One region of the Variovorax sp. S12S4 genome, then DNA from elsewhere that is predicted to be linked to it. Evidence: predicted binding sites of a transcription regulator. Region 1 holds the regulator's gene; the other holds the start of a gene.
The links. Region 1 encodes NrdR, which represses ribonucleotide reductase genes. Its sites were predicted from a motif close to CACNANATNTNGTG; they were not measured.

Region 1 (15,370 bases):
CGAAGCCGGCGCCGGAGTGCCGAAGTCAGCAAGTCGAGAAATCGCGTGTCGAGATGTGCCTCGTGCGCGGTGCAGCGTTCCAACACGACACCTACATGCTGCGCGTCGACGGTGCACCGATCTTTGCACTCATCGACGATTACGCCGAGCAAGTCGAACTGACGCATGCTCTTCCCGAGGGTCTCACCATCGAGCTTCCGCTGTCCCAACAAGGTGGGAAGGTCGTGAAGATCGTTGGCGGCTGTCTGCCCGAGAGCAAGGACGGGGCGGAAGTCGCCAGGGTATGTAATTTTCACTGGGGCAAGCACCATGTGGTCAAGGACCAGCGGTTCGAATTCCATTGAGAACGCGGGCGACCATAGCGCCAAAACGCTCGCCCCAAGCATGGAAAGCTCAGGAGACGAAGCGCAAGAGCACTCCGTCCAATCGAGGCCTGGCATCGGCTGAAATCCACATCAGAGCAAGCAGCATGAAGCAGAGCGAATCCCTCTCGGCAAGCGATGTCGGCGCGAACGCAGGTCCAGGGCCCGGGAACACGCACGAGGCGCCATCGGCGTCGGGTGGCCGCGACTTCTACAACGTGCCGGCGATGTACGGCATCTTCCGCGTAGCCAACAGCTGGCGAGTCACCCTGAGCCGCGCGGGAACGCGGTTCATGAGGAGCTTCGCCTTCAGCCGGTATGGCGGCGAGGCCGCTGCACTGGCGTGCGCGCAGGCCTGTCGGGACGAGATCGTGCGCAACCATCTGCCGCCCGAGCGCAGCGACCTGGCGCAGAAACTGCGCACCACCAACAAGAGCGGCGTCTCCGGCGTGACCTTCCGCTTCAACGCCAAGGGCGAAATCATGAGCTGGCACGCGATCACCCGTGTGAGCGCGGATCGCCTGCTGACCAAGTCCTTCGGCGTGGGCCGTTATGGCGCGGCACAGGCCGAGTGTCTGGCGATTGCGGAGCGCGAGAAGCAACTGGAGGCCATGAAAGGACTGCGGAACGTTCATCCCGCCGAAGCACGCGTGAGGGCGACTACACAGAAGGCGCCGAATGCCGCCAAGGCCACGGCGTCCAGGTCGAAACGAACGCTGCCCGAGCCCATTCCCGTCGTCGAGATTCTCAGAAAAAACAACAGCTCGGGCATTCCCGGGGTCTCGTGCGTCAAGGGCGCCGATGGGTTGCCCCGCTACTGGCTGGCCAAGACGGGCGGAATCGACGGCCGGTACGTCGTCGAATGGTTCTCCGTGACAACGCACGGCAATGAAAAGGCCCGCTTGCTGGCGATCGATGCGCGCCGCGCGCAGCTCGAGCGGAAAGCGCAGCTTCGGGCAGAGCCCTCGGCTTGAATGAGCCCTCCGCATTCGCCCCAGCGAAGCCGGCGCCCCTTCCTCCTGGGCGCCTTGATCGGTGTCGCGGTCCTGCAGGTCCTCACGGTCGCCTAGCTGGCGCACTCGCAGGTGCAGGCGGTCCGGGAGCGGCAGGCCCTGGAGGCGGCTGCGCGCGCGAGGGCGGTGCGCTGCTTCGAGCGGACGGTGCATCGCGGGAAAGACGCGTGCCGCGTAGAGGCAGTGGACGCCGCGCGCTGAGCGAGTGGCCGCATTGTGCAAGCAGATTTCCAAGTACTGGAAACGTTCGACGCGCAAGCGATCGGATCGTGGCAAATCAAACAATCGGGGAGTCAGAGAATTCAGCACCGCAGCGGGTCGGGTGAAATTTTTCACGATCCCCGATGGCAGTTACGCAAAGCGATCAGTGTGCCATTCCGATTCGGTCATTTCGCACACAAAGCGCCGACCCAACAGGGATGGTGGTGCATATCATCTCGGCCCCGGCTACCACAGCCGTTTGAACACGATAGAGAAGAATTTTGAAAACCGCCATCACTGTTACCGCCTTCGGGATTGCTTTGATCCTGATCTCTGCGCTTCCCTCCACAGCACCCCTGTCAGAACCAATCGACTTCACCGCCTCGTCGCCGCAGCCGCAGCCGCAGCCGCAGCCGTAGTTGAACGCCGTTGATTGCGCCTGATGTGCTACATCAAACAATATTGTCGATCAGCGGCAGTTCCATGAAGGCCCCTCGTGCTCGTTCACGAGAGAGCGCTGCTCCTGCAGCAACCAGTGCGATTGAACACTTCGTGCGAAAAAAGAAGACTCGGTCGCAAGGAAAAAGCCTCTTCTATTTCTATTGGCCGCCGGGCTGTGTGGGGTCTTGGGCGGATGTGCTCAGTTGCATCCTGAAGGGGCGAATGCCCAAGCTCAGGTGGCGTTGGCTGATCAAAATAGCCAGAGTGTTGTGGCAAATGCCGTCGTGCCTTCGGTCCAAGACCCTGAGCCATACATTGCCCCTCTACCTGATGAGGAAGTGTCGCCTCGGGCCGACGTGCAACGCGCAGTGGAATCGAGAGCTGCTCAGCGTGGCATCGCCTCATGGTATGGCAGACCATTCCATGGCCGTCGAACAGCGAGCGGGGAGGTTTTCAACATGAATGAGTTGACGGCCGCACATCGCACGCTTCCATTGGGAAGCTATGCCCGCATATCGACATCGACCGGCGACCAGAAATCGGTGGTGGTTCGAATCAATGATCGCGGGCCATTCATCCGCAATCGCATCATCGACCTGTCGTATGCGGCGGCCTTGTCGCTCGGTCTTCAGCGCGTTGGCACGATGCAGGTGGAGGTTGTTCGTCTTGGCAAGGTGCGGGCTTTGGACTGAAGTTCCTCAGGACGAGTTTCCAAGCCTCGGACCTTGCGCGTGAGAATGCTGATCCGGGCGTTCGACTCCACCAGCAATGAGGCCGCGGCATCGCGCTGTGCCTTCAGGTCCTGGATAGTCTCCTGTGCAGTACGGGATCGCTGCCGTTGCTTCAGAAGGCGTTGACGCTCGGACGGAGCTCTTTCGCCGACTTGGTTCTTCACGTATGCCTGGATGTCCGCAACAAGGACGGGAAACTGGGCCTTCTTGAGCGCAGTAGAGTCGCAGCCCGCCTCCTTGGCCACATTGTTCTGACTAACGGGCGTACCCATCGGGAGTAGCTTGCCTGCGTCCACCTTGAGGCCCTCGAAGGCCTCGCGAAAGTTCGCTTCAGCATTTTTAGGCTTCGGCAACGTCATAGAACTTTCCAATGGCTTGCTTCTCGGGCTGAAGGCTTCGGTGCCTAGGCGAATGGGGGTGACGGTTCTCAGCTGTTCGTCAGTCCTCAAGAGGTCCGTATCGCAGGCACTCTGCGCAGTTCAGGCTGCAGCTGTGCCATGACATTCGCTCTGGCGTTCTAGGTCGGCGCGATGCCCAGCGGAAGTACGCCCTCTCAGCCAACCTCATCCAGATGTGGCTGACGCAGTTCGACCGCGGCGAACTCAGCAACGAGGAGGTCGAGGCGGCTCTTGTGGCCGGCTACGAAGCGAAGATCGCAGCCTTGGAGCGCAAGGTTGGTGAGCTCCGAAAGACAAGAAATCTCGATGTACAGGATCGCTTTCACAACCCGTGCAGCGCCATCTTTAGCTGCGTGTTCAGAATTGACAGATGGCGACAAGGGCTTCGGCGCCGGATGTCTCGCGCTGAAGGCCTAGTCGGGCCGCAGGGCGTCGATCGTGGTGTCGGCATCGGGCCGCGCCAGCGTCTGCAACCCCGATGTGCGGGGCGACTGCGGAAGCGGCGTCTGCGGCAGCGGTGGCAAATGAACTGGCGCCGGGGGCTTGCCTCGACGCCTCTTGCTCAAATGTCCCGCAACAGCTGCCTGAACTCGTCCACGTCCTCGAAGCTGCGGTACACCGAGGCAAAGCGCACGTAGGCCACCTTGTCGAGCTTCTTGAGCTCGCGCATGACGAGCTCGCCGACCTTGGTCGAATCGATTTCGCGCAGGCCGCTGGCCAGCAGCTTCTGCTCGATGCGCAGCAGCGCGTTGTCGATCTGCTCGATGCTCACCGGCCGCTTGCGCAGCGCCAGCATCATCGAGGCACGCACCTTGGTCGAGTCGAAGTCGGCGCGGCTGCCGTCCTTCTTCACAACGACCGGAAAGTTGACGTCCGGCCGCTCGTACGTTGTAAAGCGCTTGTCGCAGGCGCTGCACTGGCGGCGCCTGCGCACGAAGTCGGCGTCCTCCGAAACGCGGGTCTCGACGACCTGCGTTTCAAGATGACCGCAAAAAGGGCATTTCATGCGGCCAGGTCTTGCGGGATCAGCGGTAGACAGGGAAGCGGCTCGTGAGCGCGTGCACCTTGGCGCGCACTGCGTCGATGTTGGCCGCATCGCGCGGGTTCTCGAGCACGTCGGCCACCAGGTTCGCCGTGATGCGGGCTTCTTCGTCCTTGAAGCCGCGCGTCGTCATGGCGGGGGTGCCGATGCGCACGCCGCTGGTCACCATCGGCTTTTCAGGGTCGTTGGGGATCGCGTTCTTGTTGATCGTCATGTGGGCGGCGCCCAGCACGGCTTCGGCTTCCTTGCCGGTAATGCCCTTGGAGCGCAGGTCGACCAGCATCACGTGGCTTTCGGTGCGCCCGCTCACGATGCGCAGGCCGCGCTCGGTGAGGGTGTCGGCCACGATCTGGGCGTTCTTGACCACTTGCTGCTGATAGGCCTTGAACTCGGGCGTCATGGCTTCCTTGAACGCGACGGCCTTGGCGGCAATCACGTGCATCAGCGGACCGCCTTGCAGGCCCGGGAAGATCGCGCTGTTGATGGCTTTCTCGTGCTGCGACTTCATCAGGATGATGCCGCCGCGCGGGCCGCGCAGGCTCTTGTGCGTGGTGGAGGTCACCACGTCGGCATGCGGCACGGGGTTGGGGTACACGCCCGCGGCTACCAGGCCGGCGTAGTGAGCAATGTCGACCATGAAGATCGCGCCCACATCCTTGGCCACCTTGGCGAAGCGCTCGAAATCGATGCGCAGCGAATAGGCCGAGGCGCCGGCGATGATGAGCTTGGGCATGTGCTCGTGCGCCTTGCGCTCCATCGCGTCGTAGTCGATGGCTTCGTTGGCGTCCAGGCCGTAGCTCACCACGTTGAACCACTTGCCGCTCATGTTGAGGGGCATGCCGTGCGTGAGGTGGCCGCCTTCGGCCAGGCTCATGCCCATGATGGTGTCGCCGGGCTTCAAGAAGGCCAGCATCACGGCCTCGTTGGCCGATGCGCCGCAATGCGGCTGCACGTTGGCGGCGTCGGCGCCGAAGATCTGCTTGATGCGGTCGATGGCCAGCTGCTCGGCCACGTCGACATGCTCGCAGCCGCCGTAGTAGCGCTTGCCCGGATAGCCTTCGGCGTATTTGTTGGTGAGCTGCGAGCCCTGCGCGGCCATGACGGCCGGCGAGGCGTAGTTTTCGCTCGCGATGAGCTCGATGTGGTGTTCCTGGCGCGCGTTTTCGGCCTGGATGGCAGCCCAGATTTCGGGATCGGTCTGTTCGACCAGGATATTGCGTTGGTACATGGCAGTCCTTTGAAGACGAGGTCCTTGTTCTTCAACCAAACAAGGGCTGCCCAGGCGAACGGCTGAACGCCTGAATGGATGCCAGGCGGCACGCTTCCCAGTGGTATTCCACGTCAGCGCGTGGCACCTTTGGAGGTGCTGCGCCTATCGCCAGTCGCGTACGGAACGGAGTGTAGCTCACCCCATGGTTTTGCCCATGGGGCAGGGGCTCAGGAAACCTCGGAAAGCAGTGCGACTTTTTGAGGATCGGCCACCACCGGCTCGGCCGCTTGCTCCGGCTTCGGCGGTACAGCGATGGGGATTGGCTGCGCGCGAACGATGGGCGCCGAGGGCGCGGTCGTGGTCGGAGGATTGCGGCCATTGGCCACCTGCAGCAGCCGCTCGTGCTCGGCGAGGACCTTGTTGGCATAGCCGCCGTCGTCGTCGAGATTGGCTGCGCCCACGTAGTAGCGCAGGCCGCCTTCGAGCGAACCGGCGCGGGCGATGCATTCCTGCAGCACTTTCACGCCGACGCGCATGTTGGTCACGGGGTCGAAAGCAGTGAGCGTGCCGCCGGCGCTTTCGTATTTGTCGCCGTGCACGCGGGTCATGACCTGCATCAGGCCCTGCGCGCCCACGTGGCTCTGGGCGAACGGGTTGAAGCTCGATTCGACCGCCATGATGGCCAGGATCAGCGTCGGGTCGAGCTTGGTGCGCTTGCCCAATTGGTACGCCTCTGCGACGAGCACGCTGAGGGGCTCGGCCGCGACGCGGTACTTCTTGCTGAGCCAGTAGGCCACCGCGGCCTGCTGCTTGGGCAGGTCGCCGGGGCTCGCGGCCGTGGTGCGCACAATCGCGGTCGGCTCCAGGTCGGTGGGCTCGGGCGCGGGCTTGCGCGACTGGAGCCAGCCCATGAGCTGCTCTTCGCCGGTCTGGCGCAGATCGGGCCGTGCCACCAGGGCGAGAGCCGCAAACACAATAGCCAGGCCGACCAGTGCAAACCCGTTGTGGGTGATCTCAAAAAAGCCGTCTGCCACATCGGACGCAAAGGTCCTTAGCCCGCGGGCTGTGGCATCAAACGCCTTGTTCATCGCTCTTCCTTTCTATGCGGCACCTGATCGCAGCGCCCGGAGGGCGACGGATGAAGGCAGCGGCGCTTGATTGGTACGAATCAGGCTCCGCGCATGGAGGTGTAGGGGTGAGGGCGCGGCGACCTGATCAAGCCGGGGGAATTCGGCAGCGGGTTCAGGGGCCCCTGCTGGGTCTGGGGCAGGCCAGGGGCAGGCGGATTCTAGCGTGGCTAAATACTCGGTCAAGCATAAGAATCTATTTCCTTATGTGATTACATATTTAAACAAATCCAACTTTTTGATTCGAAGGACGAGGGAAATCCCTTGGGGCCAGGCATTGCAATGCAGCCGTGCGGCGCCTAATCTGAACACGCCTGAGTTCTCAGGCGGTTTTCCGAAATCCGGCAGCCCGAGGTGCAAGTCAAGGGCTCGAACGATGGAGGATCCATGGCGGCAATCTCTTGCTGCCAGCACGGCAGGAACCATTGACTTCCAGTCGCGCGAAACGATGGCATGGGTCTTATGCCCGCCATCAAGCCCGGTAATGAGACTTTCGTCGAATTGCCGGGCTTTCTTGTTTCTGGCTTTGCTTCTCTTTGCGGCACACTCCCGCGATGGATGTAGCTTCGCTCAAACAAAACAAATGGATGCGGCGTGGGATCGTCGCCTTGCTGGTTCTTCTGGCCTTGTGGGTCATTGCGTGGCTGGCTGTTCCGCCCATCGCCAAGAGCCAGATCCAGAAGATCGCAAGCGAGAAGCTCGGCCGGCAGGTTACCGTGGGCAAGATCGACTTCAAGCCCTGGACCCTCGAGCTCGCGCTGAACGATCTGAGCATTGCCACGGCCGACGGTAGCCGGCCCCAAGTGGCCATCAAGCGAATCTACGCCGATGCCGAGCTGCAGTCGCTCTTGCGCCTGGCGCCCGTGATCGATGCGGTGTCGGTCGAGTCGCCGGCCATCCTCCTCACGCACCTTGCCGACGGCAAGTACGACATCGACGACATCGTGGCCAAGCTCGCGGCCGGCCCGCCGCCCGATCCCAAGGCCGAGCCCGCGCGCTTCGCTATCTACAACATATCCATCAAGAACGGCGCCGTCGATTTCGACGACCAGACCGTCAAGCGCAAGCACGAATTGCGCGACTTCGTGCTGAACGTGCCGTTCCTGAGCAACCTGGCTTCCAAGCGCGACATCAACACCGAGCCCAAGCTTGCCTTCACCCTCAACGGCAGCAAGTTCGACTCGGCAGCGCTCACGACGCCGTTCGCCGAAAGCCGCAAGACCGACGCCCATGTGCAGTTCAAGGGGCTCGACCTGGTGCCGTACCTGGGCTACATACCCGGCGGCTTGCCGGTGAAGCTGCAAGCCGGCAGCCTGGACGCCGACCTGAAGATCGACTTTGCCCAGGCTCCCGCGCCCGGCCTGAAGATCACCGGCACCATCGAAGCCCGCGGCGCCAAGCTGGGCGATGCACGGGGCCGCGACTTGCTGGCGTTCGAGTCGCTCAAGCTGGCGCTGGCCGACGTGCGCCCGCTGGAATCGGTATTCCACCTGAGCGAAGTTGCGCTCTCCAGTCCGCAGCTTGCGGTCGCCCGCGATGCGAAGGGCCAGCTCAACCTGCTGGCCACCGATCCGGCCACCGGGGCTGCCGAAAAAGTAGCCGCCGCTCCCGCTGCCGCGGCAAGTGCTCCGGCCGGCAAGGCACCTGAAAAACCGAAGCTCAAGGTCCAGGTCGACAAGCTCTCGCTCAGCGGCGGGCGCATCGGCTGGCGCGACGAAACCGTCAAGCCTGCAGCGGTGGTCGACCTGAGCGCGCTCGGCCTCGATGTGACCGGCGTGACTTGGCCCATGGAAAAGCCGGCCCAGTTCAACGGCAGCACCGCCGTAGCGGGCGCAACGCTCAAGTTCAAGGGCAACGCCACCGACAAGGCGGCCAACGTAGAGACAGAAGTCGAGGCGCTGCCGCTGTCGCTGGCGGCTCCTTATCTGGCGCAAAGCCTGGAGCCGACGCTCGACGGCAAGCTCAGCGGACAGATCGACATCGCCTGGGCCCAGCCCGACCTCAAGTTCAAGGCCCGGCGCCTCGCCGCCGACGGCCTGGCGCTCACCCAGGCGAAGACCGCCCTGGCGAGCGTCGGCCGCTTCGAACTGGTCGACGCCGAGGTCGACATGACGAAGCACACGCTGAACGTGGCCTCGTTCACCGCCACCAACCCGAAGGTACATATAGAACGCGACAGCGAAAAGCGCTGGATGTTCGAGCGTTGGTTGAAGACGCCCGCCGGCGGCGCGGCGGCAGAGGCCAAGGTGGCCGCGCCCAAGCCCGCGGGCGCCGGGTCGGCGGCCGCAGCGCCGGGCGCCAACACCAAGCCGTGGGCATTGACCATCGGCACGCTCGCGGTCGACAACGGCACGCTTTCATATGCGGACAAGGCCAGCGCAACGCCTGTGGCGGTCGAGATCACGGCGCTCAACCTGAACGCGCAGAAGGTCGCGCCCGAGACCAGCACGGTGTCGCCGCTGCAGATTTCAGGACGCATCGGCTCGCGGCGGGCCGAGCCGGGCCGCTTCGACTACAAGGGCCATGTGGTGCTGAAGCCGCTTTCGGCCGAAGGCCGGCTCGAAGTGGCGTCGTTTCCCGCCCATGCCTTCAAGGCCTACTACGCGGATGCCCTCAATGTGGACATCCGCCGCGCGTTCGCGAGCTATCGCGGCACCGTGCGCTATGCAAGCGCACCGGCCGGCATGACGCTGAAGCTGGCCGGAGACACCGCGCTCGACGATTTCCGCGCCAACAGCATCTCGCTGACCCAGTCGCCCGGTTTCGACCGCAACACCAACCAGCTGCTGAGCTGGAAGACGCTGAGCCTGCGCGGCCTGCAGGTGAGCATGGCGCCCAACGCGCCGCCGGCGGTGGACGTGCGCGAAACCACCCTGACCGACTTTTTTGCCCGTGTGATCGTCGACCCCACCGGGCGGCTGAACCTGCTGAACCTGACCAAGAAGGGTGAGGCGGAAGGCAATGCCGCGGCGGCAACCAGTGCCGAGGCAAAGACCCGCAGGAGCCTGGGCGGAACCAGCACCACCACGGCGCCCCTGCCGCAGTCCGGCGGCGCCCCGGCGTCGGCCGAAGCCATGGTCGGCGGCAGCCCCGAGCCGGCCAGGCCGGCTTCGGCGCCTGTTGCAACGGCGCAGGCTGAAGCCGACACCGGGCCCAAGCCGGTCATCAACTTCGGCCCGATGAGCCTGGTCAACGGGCGCATCGACTTCACTGACCTGTTCGTCAAGCCCAACTACTCGGCCGACCTGAGCGAATTGACCGGCAAGCTCAGTTCCTTCTCGTCGAATCCGCCGAAGGGCGAGAGCGGCCGTCCGGCGCTGGCGGACCTGGAATTGCGCGGCAAGGCGCAGCAGACGGCGGCGCTGGAAATCACCGGCAAGCTCAATCCGCTGGCCAAGCCGCTCGAGCTCGACATTACGGCCAAGATGCGGGATCTCGACTTGGCGCCGCTGTCGCCCTATTCGGTGCGCTATTCGGGCCATGGCATCGAGCGCGGCAAGATGAGCATGGACGTCAACTACAAGATTGCGGCCGACGGCCAGCTCACGGCCACCAACAAGCTGGTGCTCAACCAGCTGCAGTTCGGCGACGAAGTGCAGGGCGCACCCAACAGCCTGCCAGTGCGGCTGGCGGTGGCTCTGCTGGCCGACCGCAACGGCGTGATCGACGTCGACCTGCCGCTGCGCGGTTCGCTCAACGATCCGCAGTTCAGCATCGGCCCGCTGATCTTCAAGGCGATCGTCAACCTCATTGTCAAGGCGGCGACATCGCCGTTCAGCCTGCTGACCGGTGGGCTCGGCGGGGGCAGCGGCGAATCGAGTACCGTCACCTTCGAACCTGGCAGTTCGGTGCTCAGCGCGAGCGCCAAGGAAAGCCTGGACAAGGTCGCCAAGGCCTTGACGGAGCGTCCGACCCTCCAGATGACGGTGGTCGGCACTTCCAGCCTCGAGCAGGAGCGCGATGCCTACCAGCGCCAGCGCCTGCGCCAACTGGCCCAGGCCGAGAAGCGGCGTGCGGCCGTGCGTGGCGGCCAGGCGGGCACCGACGTGCCGCCGGTCACCGATGCCGAATACCCCGAACTCCTGACCGCCGTGTACAAGCGCGCCGACATCACCAAGCCGCGCAACATGGTCGGGCTGGCCAAGGACCTGCCGGTGAAGGAAATGGAAAACCTGCTGATCACGAGCATTCCGGTCGATGAAGAGTCGATGCGGCAACTGGCCGTGGAGCGCGGCGCCGTGGTGCGCGACTACCTCCTGGCGCAAAAGCTTCCGAGCGAGCGCCTGTTCCTTGGCGCCGTGAAAACCAAGGCAAGCGGTGCCGACTGGAAACCGGGCGCCGAACTCAACCTGGCCATGAAGTAGGCAGAAGAGCACTTGGTTTTTTGCGCCGGCCCGCTATATATGTAGGCCGCCGCCCGGGCCTTCCGGCAGCTATTTGGCTGCTGTCCCGGCATGGAATTCAACCGCCCGCCACAACTGGGTGAAAATGTCGATGTGCGCCGGCCTTTGCCGGCGCCTTCGCTTTCTCTCTTCAGACAACGATCTCGCGCAAGTGACCTCTACTTCTTCCAAGCCACACGACCTCCAGGCCCTCGACACGCTCACCGGCGGCGCCTTCACCGCGCCAACCTCGGGCGAGCGCGCCGCGCGCATCCGCGACTGGCTCGCGGGCAACCCCGCGCCCGAGCAGATGCAGGAAGTCTTCAAGGAGCTGAGCGGCCGCGACAAGGGCGCGGCGCGCCTCTTGCGCGAAAAGCTCGACGAACTCAAGCGGGCCAAGGGCCAGGAAGCCATTGCCGCCGAATGGGCGCAAAAGGCCGAGGCGTTGCTGGGCCAGTCCAAGCTCAACATTGCCGATGCGCTCGCCTGGCAGCGCGATGCCGCCAAGGCCGGCGCGCCGCTGTCGCGCGAGCCGCTGGCTGGTTTCAAGGTGCAACTCGCCGAGCGCGTGAAGGGCATCGAAGACCTGCAGCACCGTGCCCAAGTGCACCGCGAAGCCGCCGTGCTGCTCGCGCAGCGCTTCGAAGTGCTCTCGACCAAGGGCTGGCAGGACGCCCAGGCCGCCGAAGAATCGCTGCGTGCCGACGTGACCCATTGGCAGCAACAGGCTGCCGACATCACGGCCGATGCAAACTGGACCAGCCTGGACGCGAGGTTTGCCCCGCAGCTCGAATCGTCGAAGGCCCAATTGCTGGTCGTGTCCGATGCGTTCCATGCGGCGTTGGCCCAGGCGCAAGCCGCGGCTGCAGACTCCGCGGCGCCCCTGCCGCCGGTGCCCGTGTGGGCCGACGAGCTGCGCGCGGCGCGCGGTGAAGTAGTGGCGCCCAAGGCCGCGCCCGCCAAGCCGGCCGCACCCAAGGTCGACCCCGCAGTGCGCGCAGCCGCGCAAGACGCCGTGCAAGCGGCCCTTGCCAAGCTCGAGCAGGAAACCGCCGAAGGCCACGGCAAGGCCAGCGCCGGTGCGGCCGCTGCGCTGCGCGCGGTGCTGAAGGAACATGGCAAGCTTGTCGATGCCCCGCTCGAAGCACGCGTGCATGCGGCGCTGGTGGCGGCCGGCGAACTCGAAGGCTGGCAGCGCTGGAGCGCCGACAAGGTGCGCGAAGACCTCGTTGCCAAGGCTGAGGGCCTGCTCAAGCGCCCCGAAGGCCAGGCCCTCGGCGGCCGCAAGATGCAGGAAACGCTGCGGTCGCTGCGCGACCAGTGGAAGCAGGCCGACCAGGGCGGCGTGCCCAACCATGCGCTGTGGAAGCGCTTCGACGAAGCCTGCAACGAAGCCCACAAGGTGGTCGAAGCCTGGCTCGAAAAGGTTCGCGCCGATGCGGCCGAGCACCGCGCCCACCGCGTGGCGCTGATCGAAGAGGTCAAGGCCTGGGCGGCCGAGCATGCCACCCCCTCCGACCTGAAGGCGCACAACCGCGCGCTGCACCAGTTTGCCGACCGCTGGCGCGATGCCGGCCACGTGGGCGAGAAGGTCTTCGCCGAGCTGCAGCCGCAGTGGAACGAAGCATTCGGCGCCGCGCGCGCACCTTTCGAGACGGCGCAAAAGGCCAGCATCGAACGACGCCAGGCCATGATCGCCGAGGCCGCCGAGTTGGGCGCCCAGCCCATGCTGCGCATCGATGCCGTCAAGGCGCTGCAGCAGCGCTGGCAGGCGGAGGCCCAGAGCGTGCCGCTCGACCGCCGCCACGAACAGAAGCTGTGGGACGCGTTCCGCGCACCCATCGACGAAGCCTTCAATCGCAAGACGGCGGAGCGCGAGAAGTCCGCGACCGCAATGAGCGAACACGACCGCCATGTGCTCGAGGCGTCCAAGGCGCTTGACGCTGCCAATGCCGGCGGCGACGTGCAGAAGATTCGTGCCGCCATCGCCCGGCTCGAAGCCGCGCTGCGCGGCGAGGCGCCCCCACCGGCACCCGCGGCCTCCAGCGACGGACCTTCGGTCGGCGCTACCGAGGTGGTCGCACCCGGGCAGGCCGCGGCCGAATTCGGCGAGAGCGCCGAACAGGCCCCGGGCTCGAGCGACGCGGAAGCCTTGCCGGGCACGCGCGCCGAATCGGCACCTGCTGCCAATCCCGATCTGGTAGCCCCTGCCGACGGTGCAGATGCATCGGCGCGAGCCGATAGCGCTGCACACGAAGGCAGCGAGCCTGCTGCGGCCGAAGAAGCCAAGGCCCCGCCCGCACCGCCGAAGCCGGCTCCCAAGCCGGTGGTTGCCGTGCGCGGCGACGACCGGCCCGGCAACAAGAAGGCCGAAGCGGCCCCGGCAGCCCGTACAGGCGGCAGGTTCGGCGACCGGCGCGATGGCGCCCGTCCGGGCCCGGGCGGCCCTGGTCGTCCTGGCGAGCGCGGGGCACCTCGCGCTGATGGACGTGGCGACCGCGGCGATCGCGGTGCACCGGCCGGACGCTTCGGCGACCGTCCGCCGCGCTTCGAAGACCGTGGTCCGCGGCTCGGCGACGCGGCCTTCCGCGCGCAGCGCGAAGCCCTCGAGCGTGCGGACATGGCGCTGCGCAAGCTGGCGGCCCAGGCCCACGGCGAAGCGCTCACGCAAGTGCTCGGCGCATGGGAGCAGCGCGACGCGTCCAAGCTGCCCAGCGTTCAGGAGCTGGGCCGCGCGGTAACGCCCGCGGTGCGTACCGGCTGGTCTCAGGCCATCGGTTCGGCGCCCAAGGCCGCACCCGATGAAGCCGCCGAAGCGCTGCTGCGCCTTGAAATGGCCGCCGAAGTGCCGACGCCTGCCGAGCAGCTCGACGCACGCCGTGCGCTGCAGCTCAAGCTGCTGACGAAGCGTGGCGATCCCCGCCGGCGCAAACCTGGGGCCAAGACGCCGGCAAGGTGCTGGCTGCCGCGCACGATGCAGCCAGCGCACGCCGCCTGCAGAACGCGCTGAAGGCGCTGCTGCGCAAGTAAGGTGCGCACCCGCCGCCGCACCGCCTGACGGCCATGCATGAAAAAGGCGCCCCGGGCGCCTTTTTCATGGGTGCGATGAAATCGCGTGGATCAGACTTTCTCGCCGATCATGGGCGTCTGGACCGTGGCCGCCTGCTCGGCCGCATGGCCGCTCGCCATCCGGCGCCGGACGAACAGCCCGCCGATGCCCAGCAGCAGGGCGACGGCGCCGACGATCAGCGTGATCTTGTCCGTGGCCATCGATGCTGCGACCTTGTCCTTGTTCTCCATGATCTTCTGTACGTCGGCGAGCGCGACCACCGGTTTGCCCTTGAGCTTGGCCTCGTACACGAGGTTGTTGTCCGAGGGATCGATGCGCACTTCGATGCCTTCGTCGATCAGCGGCTCGACCTTGCTCCGGCCGATGGCATGGTCGACGCGCCATTTCTCGATGCTGCCGTCGGCGAGCTTCGCGTCGAGCACGAAGTAGTGGCGCGTCGTGGTGCCGCCGCGGCGGCGCTTGGTCGTCTCGGTGATCTCGCTGCCGCTGACGATCGTGCCGCTCTTGGCGACCAGGTCTTCCACCGCAGTGCCGTGCGTGTCGGCGCCCGCCTTGAACTGCGCATAGGCTGCCCAGCCCAGGATGCCGATGCCGAAGAGCAGCGCGATCCATGCCTTGCCCGTGAGCTGATAGAACCAATCCCTCATGTTGTTGACCTTTTTCGGTGAGTTGATAACCCACCGATGTTAAGGGGCAAACTGCTACTGAATAGGTAGCAAAGAATGAAGAATTGGCGGGCGATCAGCCCTGTTTAGGAAGAAAGAATTCATCGAACAGCGCCACCACCGCGGGGAAGTCCCGCGCGAAGTTCGGACGGTTCACGAAGTAGGCCTCGCAGGCCACTGCGAAGAACTCGCTGATCGATGTCGCGCCATAGTCGTCGAGCCATGGCGGCTCGGCGCCGAAGCGGTCGGCAAGGATCGTCTTCTCGCGAAAGTCTTCGTACGCGGGCTGCAGCACCGCGAGCCAGGCGGCGCGAGCCTCGCGTGCGCTCTTCTTGCCCGCAAAGCCCGGCGGCAGCGGCGGGCAGCCGTCGGCATCGCCTGCGCGCATGTCGATCTTGTGGGCGAACTCGTGAATCACGACGTTGTAGCCGCCGCCCGTGGTGATGCCGCTGGCGAGAACGTCCTGCCAGCTCAGCATTACCGGGCCGCGATCCATGGCCTCGCCGGCCACCACCTCGTCGTATTCGTGCACCACCTGCGCTTCGTCGACGATCTTGCGCCGCGCAACGACCTCCGACGGATGCACCACGATGCCGACAAAATCGTCGTACCAGTCCAGGCCGCCCTTCAGGTTCAGAACCGGCAGCACCGCCTGCGCGGCAATCGCCAGCGCGACCTCGTCGGTAATGACGAAGCCCTGCGTGCCATGGAATTCCTTGTCGCGCAGG
Region 2 (15,370 bases), 2.6 Mb from region 1:
AGGCCGGGCCGGAGTCTTCGAGTGCGACGGAAGACGCGGACTTCTTCGACGACGAACCGGAGCATGGTGAAACGTCGGACGCTGTCGCTTCGTCGCCGCTGGAAGAAACGGACGAGCTTCTGCCGCCGGCGCCGCTTCCGGAGACCAGGCCTGCACCTACGCCTGCGCCAAGTTCCGCACCTGCGACGCCGTCCGCGACGGCCTTCGTCCTGCCTGCGCACGGAATCATCGCCGACGAGTTGTGGTCCGACTTCGAGGCCAACGAGCCCGAATGGCGGCCACCTGCGAGCTCACTGCCGCCGTTCCCGAACATCGACCTGAATCTTGCGGCGCCACCTTCGCCGCCACCACCACCGCCGCCTCCCTTGCCGGCCTTGCGCATCAAGGCTCGCGAAATGGCGGCATCGGCCAGCGTCGAAGACGAAAGCACGAGGCCGCGCAAGACCGCGACCAGGTGCAGATGCAGAAGGCGCTGCGCCGGGCGCGCATCAAGTCGGCCAAGATCGCGAGCGCCAAGGCGCGCGACGAGCGCACCGCCGCAAAGGCGTCGGCGTCGATGGTGAGGCAGGCGAGCGAACTGGACGGATTGGACGGCGATTCGGGTGCTCTGCCGCTCCCGGCGCCGCTTCACGAAGCGGAGGACTCGGACAGGGTTCCTTTCTCCGGTGACGAGAAGGCGGACCGTGGCACCGAAGGGTTCTGGCAGCGCGGCGTCGTACGATTTGCGCTCTGGTTCTTCGCCGTGCTGGCCGTTCTGCTGTTCGTCGCGCAGGTCTTGCATCACGAGCGCAATGGCATCGTGGCCCGCCAGCCGAACCTGCGCCCCGCATTCGCCGCCATGTGCCGATTGACCGGCTGTGAGCTCACGGCGTTGCGCCAGATCGGCGACATCGTGATCGAAGGCGCCGCCTTCGCGCGCGAGAAGACCGGCAACAACGACTACCGGCTCAGCTTTACCTTGCGCAACGGTGCCACGGTTCCGCTGGCCATGCCGGCCATCGAGCTTTCGCTGCTCGACACGCAGGAGCGGGCAGTGGTGCGCCGCGTGCTGGCGGCTTCGGATTACGGTGCGCCGACGGTGCTTGCGGCGCGCTCCGACCAGGCCGCATCGCTGCCGCTCACGTTGTCCGCAACGGAGGCGGCAACGCTGCCGTCTATTGCCGGCTACCGCGTGGAAGCGTTCTATCCTTAGCCCGGGTTCGCGCCCGTGCCTCGTTCATTCATTCATTCATCCTTCAACCAACGGCTCACCATGGCAGCAGTGATTTGCGGTTCCCTCGCGTTCGACACCATCATGACTTTCGAGGGCCGGTTTGCCGACCAGATCCTTCCGGACCAGCTGCACATTCTCAATGTGTCGTTCCTGGTGCCGGGCCTGCGGCGTGACTTTGGCGGCTGTGCCGGCAACATCGCCTACAGCCTCAACGCGCTGGGCGGCACGGCATTGCCAATGGCCACGCTCGGAAGCGACGGAGCCGACTACCTGGAGCGCCTGCGTACGCTGGGCATCAGCACCGAGTTCGTGCGCCAGCTCGACGATACTTTCACCGCGCAGGCGATGATCATGAACGACGTCGACAACAACCAGATCACCGCGTTCCACCCCGGTGCAATGCAGCAGGCGCACCTTACGAAAATCGCCGCCCGCGAAGACATCCGCGTCGGCATCATCGCGCCCGATGGCCGCGACGCGATGCTGCAGCATGCGGAGCAATTCGCCGCCGCCGGCATTCCGTTCGTGTTCGATCCAGGCCAGGGCCTGCCGATGTTCGATGGCGAGGCGCTCAAGCACTTCATCGATCTGGCAAGCTGGGTGGTCGTCAACGACTACGAGGGAAAGATGCTTTCGCAGCGCACCGGCTGGAGCCTGGCCGAAATCTCCAAGCGCGTGCGCGGCCTGGTGGTCACGCTGGCGGCCGAGGGCTGCGAAGTGTGGACCGATGGCGAGCGCGAGCACGTGCCGGGCGTAACGCCGACTGCGGTGGTCGAACCCACTGGCTGCGGCGATGCATGGCGCGGCGCGCTGCTGTTCGGCTTGGAGAAGGAGTGGCCGCTCGCGCAATGCGCGGCGCTTGGCAACCGCATCGGTGCGCTCAAGATCGCACAGCGCGGGCCTCAGAACTACCAGGTCGACAAGAAGGCGCTGGGCCTCTGAGCCGCCGGTTGCTCGCTCGCCTTCGCGGGCGGCGCGCATAAAAAAAGCCCGACACCGTGAGGTGCCGGGCTTTTTGCCGTCAAGGCCGCTGAGAAGCTCAGGGCTTGCTGGCCGTCGGAAACGGCCAGGCTGCCTGCGGGTTCAGCGTCGTTTGCGCAGCAGGAGCAGGCGCTGCGGCAGGTGCCTTGGCGGCCTTCTTCGCAGCAGGCTTCTTGGCAGCAGCGGCAGGCTTGGCAGCGGGCTTTTTCGCGGCTTTCTTGGCCGCAGCCTTTTTGGCAGGAGCCTTCTTGGCGGCAGCCTTCTTCGCAGGGGCCTTCTTGGCAGCGGCCTTCTTCGCCGGAGCCTTCTTCGCCGCCGCCTTCTTGGCAGGAGCCTTCTTCGCTGCGGCCTTCTTCGCCGGAGCCTTCTTGGCAGCGGCCTTCTTTGCCGGAGCTGCCTTCTTGGCGGCTACCTTCTTCGCAGGCGCCTTCTTGGCGGCTACCTTCTTGGCTGCGACCTTCTTGGCCGGAGCCTTCTTCGCAGCTACCTTCTTGGCGGGAGCCTTCTTAGCGGCCGCGACCTTCTTTGCCGGAGCCTTCTTTGCAGCGGCTTTCTTAGCCGGCGCTTTCTTTGCAGTTGCCATTTCTATTTCTCCTTGATCAAGTTGAAAAAATCAACCTATTGAAGCACTCCGCGCACGTTGGTAGCGCAAAGCGATTCATGGCGTTGGAATCTGTGCTCCAGCACCATGAACACCTGAGCCCTCGTCCATGCCGCGCTCTTCGGCGCGATCGGTGGCAAGGGCAATTCTTGAATTCATTAATTCTTATCGGAAAGATTCAATCCCAGGAGAGCGCGCCACCCGACTGGTACTCGATCACGCGGGTCTCGAAAAAATTGCGCTCTTTCTTCAGGTCAATCATTTCGCTCATCCAGGGGAACGGGTTTTCCTCGTTCGGGAAGAGCGTTTCGAGGCCGATCTGCTGTGCACGCCGGTTGGCAATGTAGCGCAGGTAGCCCTTGAACATGGAGGCGTTCATGCCGAGCACACCGCGCGGCATGGTGTCTTCGGCGTATTTGTACTCGAGCTCGACGGCCTTCATGAAGAGGGCCTTGATCTCGGCCTTGAACTCGTTGGTCCAGAGGCCGGGATTCTCGAGCTTGAGCTGGTTGATCAGGTCGATGCCGAAATTGCAGTGCATCGACTCGTCGCGAAGGATGTACTGGTACTGCTCGGCGGCGCCGGTCATCTTGTTCTGGCGGCCCAGCGCAAGAATTTGCGTGAAGCCGACGTAGAAGAAGAGGCCTTCCATCAGGCAGGCGAACACGATGAGCGACTTGAGCAGCGTCTGGTCGGTTTCGTGCGTGCCGGTCTTGAAGTGGGGGTCGCTGATGGCGTCGATGAACGGGATCAGGAACTGGTCCTTCTCGCGGATCGACGGCACTTCGTTGTAGGCGTTGAAGATCTCGCTCTCGTCCAGGCCGAGCGACTCGACGATGTACTGGTACGCGTGCGTGTGGATCGCTTCCTCGAAAGCCTGGCGCAGCAGGAACTGGCGGCATTCGGGCGCCGTGATGTGGCGGTAGGTGCCCAGCACGATGTTGTTGGCGGCCAGCGAGTCGGCGGTCACGAAGAAGCCGAGGTTGCGCTTGACGATGCGGCGCTCGTCTTCGGTCAGGCCGTTCGGGTCTTTCCACAACGCGATGTCGCGCGTCATGTTCACTTCTTGCGGCATCCAGTGGTTGGCGCAAGTGGCGAGGTATTTTTCCCAAGCCCACTTGTACTTGAACGGCACCAACTGGTTGACGTCGGTCTGGCCGTTGATGATGCGCTTGTCGGAAGCCTTGACGCGCTGCGCTGCGACGGGGGCCGTGGGTTGTGCAATCGACGAAGTCGGAGCGTCCACCGGTCGGCCTGCGGGCAAGCCGCTGGTCGATGCGTGGTGTTGCTGCAATCCTTGTTGCATATCCTTTGGTAAGGAGGGCTTGACTTCTTCGTCCCAGGTCAACATAGAAAAATCCAATGCTCAATTATCGGAGCAACGATGTGAGTTGCAAAGTGCTCGTTCACGTCGCGCTCCATTTATGTGGTTGTTATGTTGCTCTCATGCATCGCGCGATGTCAGTCAATGCCGTGATCGACTGAGAGTTCGCGCGTTGTGCATGGACCTCGCTCTCTTCACTGAGGCGTCATTGGCATGCTTCGCAAGTCGGATCGTCCACGCCGCAGAACGCGATGTCGGTTGCGGGAATCGCGTTCATCTGCGCCTTTGCTGCGGCAGCCGCTGCGTCGAGTGCGCTCATGCCCGAAGGTGCATCGCTGCCCGACGACACCGCATTGAGGCGGCCCGACTGCACCGTGGATTTTTCGGCGTGCGTCGCGCTCTGCGTGCGCAGGTAGTAGGTGGTCTTCAGGCCGCGCAGCCATGCGAGCTTGTAGGTGTCGTCGAGCTTCTTGCCCGATGCGCCGGCCATGTAGATGTTGAGCGACTGCGCCTGGTCGATCCACTTCTGGCGACGCGAGGCAGCTTCGACGAGCCATGTGGTTTCCACTTCGAACGCGGTGGCGTAGAGCGCCTTCACGTCTTGCGGCACGCGGTCGATCGGGCGCAGCGAACCGTCGAAGTGCTTCAGGTCCATCACCATCACGTCGTCCCACAGGCCCAGGCGCTTCAGGTCGCGCACCAGGTAGTGGTTGATCACGGTGAACTCACCCGACAGGTTCGACTTGACCGAGAGGTTGCCGAAGCACGGCTCGATGGAGGCGTCGACGCCGATGATGTTCGAGATGGTCGCGGTCGGTGCGATGGCCACGCAATTGGAGTTGCGCATGCCGTCGGCCTTGATCTTCTGGCGCAGCGCGTCCCAGTCGAGGGTGGCCGAGCGGTCGACCTCGACATAGCCGCCGCGTGCTTTTTCAAGCAGGTCGAGCGTGTCGATCGGCAGGATGCCCTTGTCCCACAGCGAGCCCTTGTAGCTCGAGTACTTGCCGCGTTCCTTGGCCAGCTCGGTCGAGGCCCAGTAGGCGTGGTAGCAGATGGCTTCCATCGACTCGTCGGCAAACTGCACGGCTTCTTGCGAGGCGTAGGGAATGCGCAGTTCGTACAGTGCGTCCTGGAAGCCCATCAGGCCCAGGCCGACCGGACGGTGGCGCAGGTTCGAGTCGCGCGCCTTCTTCACGGCGTAGTAGTTGATGTCGATCACGTTGTCGAGCATGCGCATCGCGGTCGAGATCGTGCGCTTGAGCTTTTCCTGGTCGACCTTGCCGTCCTTCAGGTGCTGCAGCAGGTTCACGGAACCCAGGTTGCAGACGGCGGTTTCGGTGTCGCTGGTGTTCAGCGTGATCTCGGTGCACAGGTTCGACGAGTGAACCACGCCGGCGTGCTGCTGCGGCGAGCGCACGTTGCAGGCGTCCTTGAATGTGATCCAGGGATGGCCGGTCTCGAACAGCATCGTGAGCATCTTGCGCCACAGGTCCGATGCCTGGATGGTGCGGGCGGGCTTGATCTCGCCGCGCGCCGCCTTTTCTTCGTAGGCGACATACGCCTTCTCGAAGTCGGCGCCGAACAGGTCGTGCAGGTCGGGCACGTTGGACGGCGAGAACAGCGTCCAGGTGCCCTTTTCCATCACGCGGCGCATGAAGAGGTCGGGAATCCAGTTGGCCGTGTTCATGTCGTGCGTGCGGCGGCGGTCGTCGCCGGTGTTCTTGCGCAGTTCCAGGAACTCCTCGATGTCGAGGTGCCAGGTTTCAAGGTACGTGCAGACCGCGCCCTTGCGCTTGCCGCCCTGGTTCACCGCCACGGCGGTGTCGTTCACCACCTTGAGGAACGGCACCACGCCCTGCGATTCGCCGTTGGTGCCCTTGATGTGGCTGCCCAGTGCGCGCACGCGGGTCCAGTCGTTGCCCAGGCCGCCCGCAAACTTCGAGAGCAGGGCGTTTTCCTTGATCGACTCGTAGATGCCGTCCAGGTCGTCGGGCACGGTGGTCAGGTAGCAGCTGGACAGCTGCGAGCGCAGCGTGCCGGCGTTGAAGAGCGTGGGCGTGCTCGACATGAAGTCGAACGAAGACAGCACTTCGTAGAACTCGATGGCGCGGGCTTCGCGGTCGATTTCGTTCAGCGAGAGGCCCATGGCCACGCGCATGAAGAAGGCTTGCGGCAGTTCGATGCGCGACTTGCGCACGTGCAGGAAGTAGCGGTCGTACAGCGTCTGCAGGCCGAGGTAGTCGAACTGGTTGTCGCGCTCGGCCTTGAGCGCCGCGCCCAGGCGGGGCAGGTCGTACTGCAGCAGCTTCTCGTCGAGCAGTTCGTTCTCGACGCCCTTCTTGATGAACTGCGGGAAGTAGTCGGCGTAGGTCTGCGCGCGCTCGGCGGGCATGACTTCGCGGCCGATGATTTCCTTGAAGATCGTGTGCAGCAGCAGGCGGGCGGTCGCGAAGGTGTAGTCGGGGTCCTTCTCGATGAGCGTGCGGGCGGCCAGGATCGAGGCCTTGTACACCTCGTCGAGCGGCACGCCGTCGTACAGGTTGCGCATCGTCTCGGCGACGATCGGTGCGGCGCTGATGCCGTCGCCCAAGCCTTCGCAAGCCGATTCGATCAGGCCCTTGAGTTCGTTCAGGTCGAGCGCCACGCGCTCGCCGCGGTCCAGCACGTGGAGCAGCGGCGCAGCCGGCGTTTCCTGCGTGCCTTGCTTGGAGCGCTCTTGCGTGCGGCGTTCGCGGTACAGCACGTAGGCGCGCGCAATTTCGTGGTGGCCGCCGCGCATGAGGCCGAGCTCGACCTGGTCTTGCACGTCTTCGATGTGGAAGGTGCCGCCGCCCGGACGCGAGCGGACCATGGCGCGGATCACGCCTTGCGTGAGGGCGTCGACCGTTTCACGCACGCTGGCCGAAGCCGCGCCCTGGGTGCCGTGCACCGCCAGGAAGGCTTTCATCATCGCGATGGCGATCTTGTTGGGTTCGAAGGGAACCACGGCGCCGTTGCGGCGGATGATCTGGTAGTGCGCGAGGTTCTGACCGGTGGGCGAGCCAGCAGTGTCTCGTTGCTGCTGCTGCGGCGTCGAGGGAACGGCACGCGGGGTCGATGGGGTGTTCAGGGCTGTTTGCATTCGCTTCCTCTCGGTGTGGCAATTCTTGTTGGGTGGCAATGCCTTGGCGGGGCATTGCGCCGGTGCGTGATGACCGGACGGAAGACACTATATCTAGGGTGCGAAGCGTCTACAACCACTAGATGTAGTGTTTTTTGAGATATTCAACACAGTGGCGTATTTGTTTGGGCGCGGCACTCGGCCAGCGATGCCCATGAATACTGGCCTATGGTCGCGCAACCCGCGCGGGCTGTGGCTTGCAAGCGGATTTGGGCCTGCAAGGCGCATGGTTGCTGGAGGCGCGCTCCAAATTTTAGAGATTGCTGCGGCGCAAGAACGCCGCATCGCATACCGCCGACCGATTAAAAAAATTAGAGCGGCAGCACCTGTTCGGGGAACATCCGCGGACTCCAGCCGAGCTGCCCGCGCAGCAATTGCCAATCGAAGCCCGCGCCCGGATCCTGTTTGCGGCCCGGCGCAATGTGCTCGTGGCCCGCGATGAACGCGATGGCGTAGTGCTGCGCAATCGCCGCGCAAAGGCTGGCCAGCGTTTCGTATTGGGCCTCGTCGAAAGGCTGGCCTTCCAGGCCTTCGAGCTCGATGCCGATCGAATCGTCGTTGCAGTTTTCGCGGCCGCGCCAGGACGAGACGCCGGCATGCCAGGCGCGATCGTCGCAGCTCACGAACTGCCAGAGTTCACCGTTGCGCCGCACATAGAAGTGCGAGGAAACCTGCAGGCCGCGAATGGATTGGAAGTAAGGGTGCGCGTCCCAGTCGAGCTGGTTTGCGAAGAGCTGCTGCACCGCATCGCCGCCATATTCGCCGGGCGGCAGGCTGATGGAATGCAGCACGATCAGGTCGGTCTGCGCGCCTGCCGGTCGCGGGCCGAAATTCGGCGATTGCAGCGCCTTTGCAAAGCGGTACCAGCCGGCGCGCCAGAGGCCGTCGTCGCCGCTTGCGTTCGACGTTGCTGCTTCAATCGTCGGCATTGCTCGCGGTACCTTCGTCGCCGTTGGGCGTGGTGATGCCCAGGCGCGCGATGCGATAGCGGATCTGGCGCAGGCTCATGCCGAGCCGTGCGGCTGCGGCGGTGCGGTTGAAGCCGCTTTCATGCAGCGCACGCACCAGAATTTCGCGCTCCTGCTGGTCGAGATAGGCCTGCAGGTCGGACGGCAAGGGCGGCGGTGCGGTCTTGGGTTCAACGAAGGCGGCCGCGGGTGCTGCAGCGGCGGGCGGTTCGCCGTCGTCCGGCGGCGGAGAAGGCGAGGGCGCCGAAGCCGCAAGCCCCGCGACGGCTGGCTGTCCACCGCCCATCAGGTCCAGGTGCAGTTCGTCGCCGTCGTTGAGCGCCACGGCGCGGTGCAGCAGGTTTTCGAGTTCGCGCACATTGCCGTGCAGCGGATGCTGCGCGAGACGGTGCAGCAGGTCGCCGGAAAGATGCGGCACCGGCAGTCCGCCGTCGTGCGCAATGCGCGCGAGCAAAGCGGCGCACAGGGCCGGGAGGTCCTCGCGCCGGTCGCGCAGCGCGGGCACCGCAATCTCGATCACGTTGAGCCGGTAGAACAAGTCCTGGCGAAAGCGGCCCGCATTGACCTCGGCGTGCAGGTCCTTGTGCGTGGCGCTCACGATGCGCACGTCGACCGCGTCTTCCTGCGTGGAGCCGATGGAGCGCACGCTGCGCTCCTGGATCGCGCGCAGCAGCTTGGACTGCATGGCCAGCGGCAGGTCGCCGATTTCGTCGAGGAACAACGTACCGCCTCGCGCGGCTTGGAAGTAGCCATCGCGGTCTTGCGACGAGCCGGTGTACGAGCCCTTGCGTGCGCCGAAGAATTCGGCCTCGAGCAGGTTCTCCGGAATGGCGCCGCAGTTGACCGCAACGAACGGGCCGTCGCTGCGCTGGCTGCAGGCGTGCACGGCGCGCGCCACCAACTCCTTGCCGGTGCCCGATTCGCCGCGCACCAGCACGGGCGCCATGCCGCGCGCCACCTTGGCAATGCGCGACTTGACCAGGCGCATCGGCTCCGAGTTGCCCACCAGCCGCTCGAGCGCCGCAATGCCGCTGCCTGTCACGCCGGGCGTGTCGCCGGCACGTTCGCCCTGTGCCGCCGGTGCCGCTTTCGTGGTCTTGGCGGGCGCGGCCTGCTGCGCCTGCACGGCGGAGGCAACCACGGCGCGGAACTGCTTCAGGTCGACGGGCTTGGTCAGGTAATCGAACGCGCCGGCTTTCAGCGCCTCGACCGCGTTCTCGGCGGAGCCGTACGCCGTCATCACCACGCAGCGCTCGGTGCGCTGGTCTTTCTGGATGCGATGGATGATTTCCATGCCCTGGCCGTCGGGCAGCCGCATGTCGGTGATCACCGCATCGAATTGCCCGGCCTCCAGGTGCTCCCATGCTTCCGAAACGCTGCCCGCGGCTTCCACGCGGTAGCCCTCGCGCAGCAGCGTGAGTTCGTACAGCGTGCGCAGGTCGGGCTCGTCGTCGATGACCAGGATGTTGGCCGGGCGCTGCAGGGAAGGGGGATTGGGAGTGCTCACGGCGCTATTGTGTCAGCCGGATTTCGCTGGGAGCGAAGCTGACGAAGAATTCGTTGCCTTCGGGTCCGCCCGCCACAAGCGCCCGGCGCTCGTAGCCGATGGTGGCGCCATGGCGCCGGCACAGCTCGCGGCACAAGAACAGGCCGAGTCCGCTGGAGCGGCTTTCGGAAGAGAAAAACGGCTCGAACAAATGGCGCTGCACCGCGGGCTCCAGCGGCGCGCCGTCGCTCCACACCTGCAGGCTCGGCCGGCCTGAGCTTCCGCGCTGCGTGGTGGTGACGACCTGGATCGAGCCCTCGCGCTTGCCGGCGTAGCGCGCCGCGTTGTCCAGCAGGTTCACGAGCAGCCGGCGCAGGTGCTCGACGTCGAAGCGCACCTCGCTGTCGGCGGCATCGAGCGTGATGAGAACGCCCGGGCGCTGCGTCTGGCGCACCCATTCTTCGGCGAGGGCGCGCACGGCGGGGTCGAGCGCGACCTGCTCGCCGAGCGAAAGAACGCGCTGCTGGCGTGCACGTGAAACGTCGAGCACGTCGTCCACGATGCGTGCGAGACGCTGGGCGTTGTGCTGCACCATGCTGGTCAGCTTTCGGTGCGCGGGATCGGTGAGGTCTTCGTTGAGCAGCGCGCTGGCTTGCGTGATGGCGGCCAGCGGATTGCGGATTTCATGTGCCACTGCAGCCGACATGCGGCCCATTGCCGCCAGCTTCTCGGTGCGGATGCGGGCCTCGAGTTCGCGCAGGTCTTGAAGGAACATCACGCACAGGCTGTCCACGCGCTGGTCGCTGGTGGGCGTGAGCCGCGTGCGCACGCGTACCTCGCGTGCCGCGCCGCGCGCTTGCGCCACCGGAATTTCTTCGGATTGCGGCGCCCGTCGCGCAAAGGTCTGGCGCGCCAGCGCGGCCAGCGCATGCCACGCGGGCTGCGTGTGCAGCGCAAAGGGCAGGGGGAGCTTGGCCAGGCCTTGCCCGAGGATGGCATCGGCGGCCGGATTGGCCGCGTGCACCAGGCCTTCGGCGTCGATCACCAGCACGCCCTCGCTCAGCGTTTCGATCACCAGGTCGTTCACTTGCGCCTGCATTTGCGCACTGCTGCGGTTGCGCTCGGCGGTGGCTTCTTCTCGTGCGAGCCGGCGTGCGAGTTCGTGCGCCAGCAGCGCCACCACGAAGAGCCCGGTGCCCGTGAGCGCCGCCTGCACGAAGCGGGTGGACGAATCGCCGGGCTGCTGGAGCCAGTGCCAGCCCGCATCCGCCAGCAACAGCAGCGTGACAGTGGCCGTGGTGCCCAGGCCCACGGTCACCGTGCCGAGCACCGCGCTCATGAGCACCGGCAGTGCGAACAGCGGCGTGTAGTTGATGTTGCCGCCTTGCAGCACCTGGAGCGCGGTGAAGGTGCCCAGGTCGATGCCGATGGTGACGAACCAGAGCGCCGCAAAGCCCCGGATCGGCGGCGTGAAATGCGCGTAGCGCGCACCCAGCCAGGTCGCCGCCAGGTAGCCCGCCGAAAGCGCAATGGCCAACGGCTGCATTGTCTGTCCGAGTGCGAAGGAAACGCCCTGCAACAGCACGAGCACCAGCGCCACGAAGCAGCGCGCCGCCATGAAACCGCGCCACAGCCGCAGCAGCGCGGCGCTTTCGCTGCGGCCCGGCTCGAGCACGTCCCAGTCGGTGACGGCCTCGCCGCGCGACCAGAGAGACGAGCTCATGGAGGCAGCACCCGTTCAGCCGCGCTCGGCGGCCTCACGGTGCGCAGCGCTGCAGTAGACCGCGTCGCCCGGGCCGCCGAGCGCATCGCTCGCAGGCAGGTGCAAGCCGCAATGCGCGCAGCGCAGCATGGCCTTGGGTGCGGCCGGTGCGGCGGGCTGGCGCTGGGCGCGGGCTGCCTTTTCGCGCTGCGCGTCGCGCATTTCTTCGCGGCGGTTCTTGCGCCAGAGCCAGATTGCCACCCAGAGCACCGCGAGGACGAGCAGGTATTTCATGCCGTGCCGCGCGCCAGCACCACTTCGAGCACAAAACGCGAACCCACATAGGCCAGCAGCAGCAAGGCGGAGCCGGCATACAGCACGCGGCGCGCCGTGCGGCCGCGCCAGCCGAAGCGCGCGCCCCCCACCAGCAGCACGGCAAAGCTCATCCACGCCAGCACCGAGAACACTGTCTTGTGGTCCCACTTCCAGGCGCGCACCGTGGCTCCGTACAGCGTTTCGCTGAACAGCAGGCCCGCCAGCAGCGTGGCGGAAAGCAGAACGAACCCCGCCGTGACAAAGCGGAAGGTGAGCCGTTCGAGCGTGAGCAGCGGCACCCCGGCCTGCGGCTCGGTGGCGAGGCGAATCTGCTTTTCAGCCCGTGTGATCAGCCAGGCATGCACGACAGCTGCGCCGAACAAACCATAGGACGCAATTCCGAGCGCCAGGTGCAGCGGTAGCCAGGGCGATGCCGAAACGTGCAGCGGCGTGCCGGGAAACAGAACGGCCAGCACCACCGCGGCCGCGCCTAGCCAAGCCAGCGCCCGCCGAACTTTCAGTTGCGGGTACATGCGGCTTTCGACCGCGTAGACGGTAAGCACCAGCCATGCCGTGACGGAGAGCGCCGGCGCAAAGCCGAAGCGCGGCTGGCTGCCGATCAGGCCGTGGGCCAGCACCGCGGCATGCAGCAGCCATGCGAGCCCCAGGGCCCACTGGGTGGCTTTTCGACTCAGGCGGGCGCCCGCGGCGGCGGCAAATCCGTAGGCAGCCGCGGTGGCGATGCCCAGCGCCACGGCAAGTGGGGAGGGGATCGCTAAAATCATTGCAGGAGTGTAATAGGCTCGCCCCCAGTCTTCGCGCACATCGTGGCGCATCGCCAACCCGCTGCCGGGGCAACACCTGCGGTTCGGCAAAGCCGTTCTGGCGGTGTTTCGCGAATGGGCGCAGGCGGCCGACACTCACATCAGTTACCACTTCCCAATGACCCGCCGCGGCGGGCAGCAAGGCATTTCTTCCATGGCCACCGCCCTCTCAGAAAAATTCTCCCGCCTCGTCAAGACGATGAGCGGCCAGGCGCGCATTACCGAAAGCAACGTGCAGGACATGCTGCGCGAAGTGCGCATGGCGCTGCTCGAGGCCGACGTGGCGCTGCCCGTAGTGCGCGACTTCGTCGCCCGCGTGAAGGAAAAGTCACTTGGCCAGGAGGTGCTGGGCTCGCTCAAGCCGGGTCAGGCGCTGGTCGGCATCGTCAACCGCGAACTCGCGGCCACCATGGGCGAGGGCGTGTCCGACATCAACCTTGCGGCCCAGCCGCCGGCGGTGATCCTGATGGCCGGCCTGCAGGGCGCGGGCAAGACCACCACCACCGCCAAGCTGGCCAAGCACCTGATCGAAAAGCGCAAGAAGAAGGTGCTGACCGTGTCGGGCGACGTGTATCGGCCCGCCGCCATCGAGCAGCTCAAGATGGTGACCAAGCAGGCCGGCGCCGAATGGTTCCCGAGCACGCCGGACCAGAAGCCGCTCGACATTGCACGCGCCGCGCTCGACCATGCCAAGCGCCATTTCTTCGATGTGCTGCTGGTCGACACGGCCGGCCGCCTCGCCATCGACGAAGTGCTGATGACCGAAATCAAGCAGCTGCACGGCGCGCTCGACCCCGTCGAAACGCTGTTCGTGGTCGATGCGATGCAGGGCCAGGATGCGATCAACACCGCCAAGGCCTTCAAGGATGCGCTGCCGCTCACCGGCATCATCCTGACCAAGACCGACGGCGATTCACGCGGCGGCGCGGCGCTGTCGGTGCGCCAGGTCACGGGCGTGCCGATCAAGTTTGCCGGCACGAGCGAGAAGATCGACGGCCTGGAGGTGTTCGACGCCGAGCGCCATGCCGGCCGCATCCTGGGCATGGGCGACATCGTTGCGCTGGTCGAGCAGGTCACGGCCGGCGTCGACGTGGCGGCGGCGCAGAAGCTCGCGGCCAAGGTCAAGAGCGGCGCGGGCTTCGACCTGAACGACTTTCTCGGCCAGCTGCAGCAGATGAAGCAGATGGGCGGCCTCTCCAGCCTGATGGACAAGCTGCCGCAGCAGATGGCCGCCAAGGCCACCGAGGCCGATATGACCCGCGCCGAGCGCGACATCCGCCGCAAGGAAGGCATCATCCAGAGCATGACGCCGCTGGAGCGCCGCAAGCCCGAACTGCTCAAGGCCACCCGCAAGCGCCGCATCGCGGCCGGCGCCGGCGTGCAGGTTCAGGAAGTGAACCGCCTGCTCAACGAGTTCGAGCAGATGCAGGGCATGATGAAGAAGATGAAGGGCGGCGGCCTCATGAAGATGATGAAGAAGATGGGCGGCATGAAGGGCATGGGCGGAATGGGTGGCCCGGGCGGTCCGAAGTTGCCGTTCTGAGCCCACGCATATATATAGATAGACAGAAGCCCGCCCGGGACATTCCCCGGCGGGCTTCGTCGTTTTCAGGTCTGCACCTCGTAGACCGTCGCGTGCGCCTCCACGGGCGCCGGCAGCTCCCAGCGATGCAGCATCCGCTCGATGCCCGCGTTCGACAGCGTCGTGTCGCGCTCCCGGTTGCGGCGCATCAGCTCGGGGTGCGGCACCTCCAGGTACACCAGCTCGATCCGGGCGTGATACGCCCAGAGCAGATCCAGCGTCTTGGTGCGCATCTGCTGGCTCAGGTGCGTGGCATTCCAGACGAAGCGCTCCTGCTTGCGCAGCAGCGCCTTGGCCCCATCGACCGCATGGTGTGCGGCCAGCCCGTCGTTCTCGCCGTGCTTCAACCCCAGTTCGGCACGCGCATCGTCGAACGACACGACCGGCCAGCCCTTGCGGTGCTGCGCCACCCAGTGGTTCTTGCCGCTCGCGGGCAGGCCGCACATCACCGTGACCTGCGACCCCGCAGCCTGGAACAACGGGTAGTCGGGACTGGTGTCCGCGCCTCGGAAGTAAGCCAGGCGCGTGTGGGCATCGGCCATTTGGCGAGAGCCTTCCCAGCAGCCTTCTTCCCGGGCCAATTCCTCGAAAAGCGCGATGTCGGCCATGCTGTCTGCGCGCTTCTCGTAGTGGCGCCCGAGCATGTCGCAGCGCGCCACGCAGCACAGGTCGGGCAGGCTCAGTTCCCACGAGAGCTTGTGCACCAGCCACTCGGGTCGCACCCCCTTGCGCGAGGCGAAGGCGTGGAACGGTACCTGGTGCACCGCGATGATCCGGCACACGGCTTCGCGCAGCGCGAACGGCACGCGGGCCTTCCACATCAGCACGCGCACATCGACCGAGCCGCGGCGCGAATGGCCCGGCTGGCCGATACGGCCGCTGGCTTCGTCGATCACGGTGGTGTCCGGCTTGGCGATGTCGTGCAGCAGGCAGGCCATGAACAGCACGAAGCGGACGTCGGCGCCGGCACGCTGGTAGTGCGGATCCTGCATCAGCGCGTCCAGCACCATGCGCGTATGGATGCCGACGTTGCCTTCGGCGTGGTAGTGCGGGTCTTGCGGCGTCTCTTCAAGGCGCAGCAGGGCCGGCAGCAGTTCGCAGCACTCGGCCCAGTCGTAGCCCTGCGGAGGCGTCGGCACCAGTGCGCGCAAGTCGTCGTAGGTCATCGCGGCCTCCTTGTTGTTGTCAGTTCTGCGGGGTCGCGGAACGTGCGT

Region 2: M0765_RS13185 (ribonucleoside-diphosphate reductase subunit alpha) is a predicted target of NrdR. The motif match lies at 7,357-7,370, and genes of this name have one in related genera.

The regions. Positions count from the first base shown of each region.
Region 1 is NZ_JALPKR020000002.1:5,298,874-5,314,243, reverse strand. Features, by position in the region: gene M0765_RS26035 (hypothetical protein) at 1-344, shown strand, start outside; gene M0765_RS26030 (AP2 domain-containing protein) at 470-1,336, shown strand; gene M0765_RS29320 (septal ring lytic transglycosylase RlpA family protein) at 2,254-2,709, shown strand; gene M0765_RS26020 (hypothetical protein) at 2,646-3,107, opposite strand; gene M0765_RS26015 (hypothetical protein) at 3,302-3,472, opposite strand; gene nrdR (transcriptional regulator NrdR) at 3,709-4,152, opposite strand; gene glyA (serine hydroxymethyltransferase) at 4,172-5,416, opposite strand; ZMP/ZTP riboswitch at 5,458-5,584, opposite strand; gene M0765_RS26000 (lytic transglycosylase domain-containing protein) at 5,626-6,486, opposite strand; gene M0765_RS25995 (DUF748 domain-containing protein) at 7,080-10,889, shown strand; partial or broken gene M0765_RS25990 (DUF349 domain-containing protein) at 11,020-13,937, shown strand; gene M0765_RS25985 (hypothetical protein) at 14,028-14,624, opposite strand; gene M0765_RS25980 (M90 family metallopeptidase) at 14,719-15,370, opposite strand, start outside.
Region 2 is NZ_JALPKR020000002.1:2,682,625-2,697,994, forward strand. Features, by position in the region: gene M0765_RS13165 (DUF3426 domain-containing protein) at 272-1,192, shown strand; gene M0765_RS13170 (carbohydrate kinase family protein) at 1,253-2,155, shown strand; gene M0765_RS13175 (histone H1-like DNA-binding protein) at 2,253-2,777, opposite strand; gene M0765_RS13180 (ribonucleotide-diphosphate reductase subunit beta) at 2,974-4,146, opposite strand; gene M0765_RS13185 (ribonucleoside-diphosphate reductase subunit alpha) at 4,325-7,240, opposite strand; gene ampD (1,6-anhydro-N-acetylmuramyl-L-alanine amidase AmpD) at 7,591-8,208, opposite strand; gene M0765_RS13195 (sigma-54-dependent transcriptional regulator) at 8,195-9,754, opposite strand; gene M0765_RS13200 (two-component system sensor histidine kinase NtrB) at 9,759-11,456, opposite strand; gene M0765_RS13205 (PP0621 family protein) at 11,472-11,729, opposite strand; gene M0765_RS13210 (cytochrome C assembly family protein) at 11,726-12,535, opposite strand; gene ffh (signal recognition particle protein) at 12,729-14,117, shown strand; gene M0765_RS13220 (AAA family ATPase) at 14,183-15,322, opposite strand; gene M0765_RS13225 (RNA ligase family protein) at 15,319-15,370, opposite strand, start outside.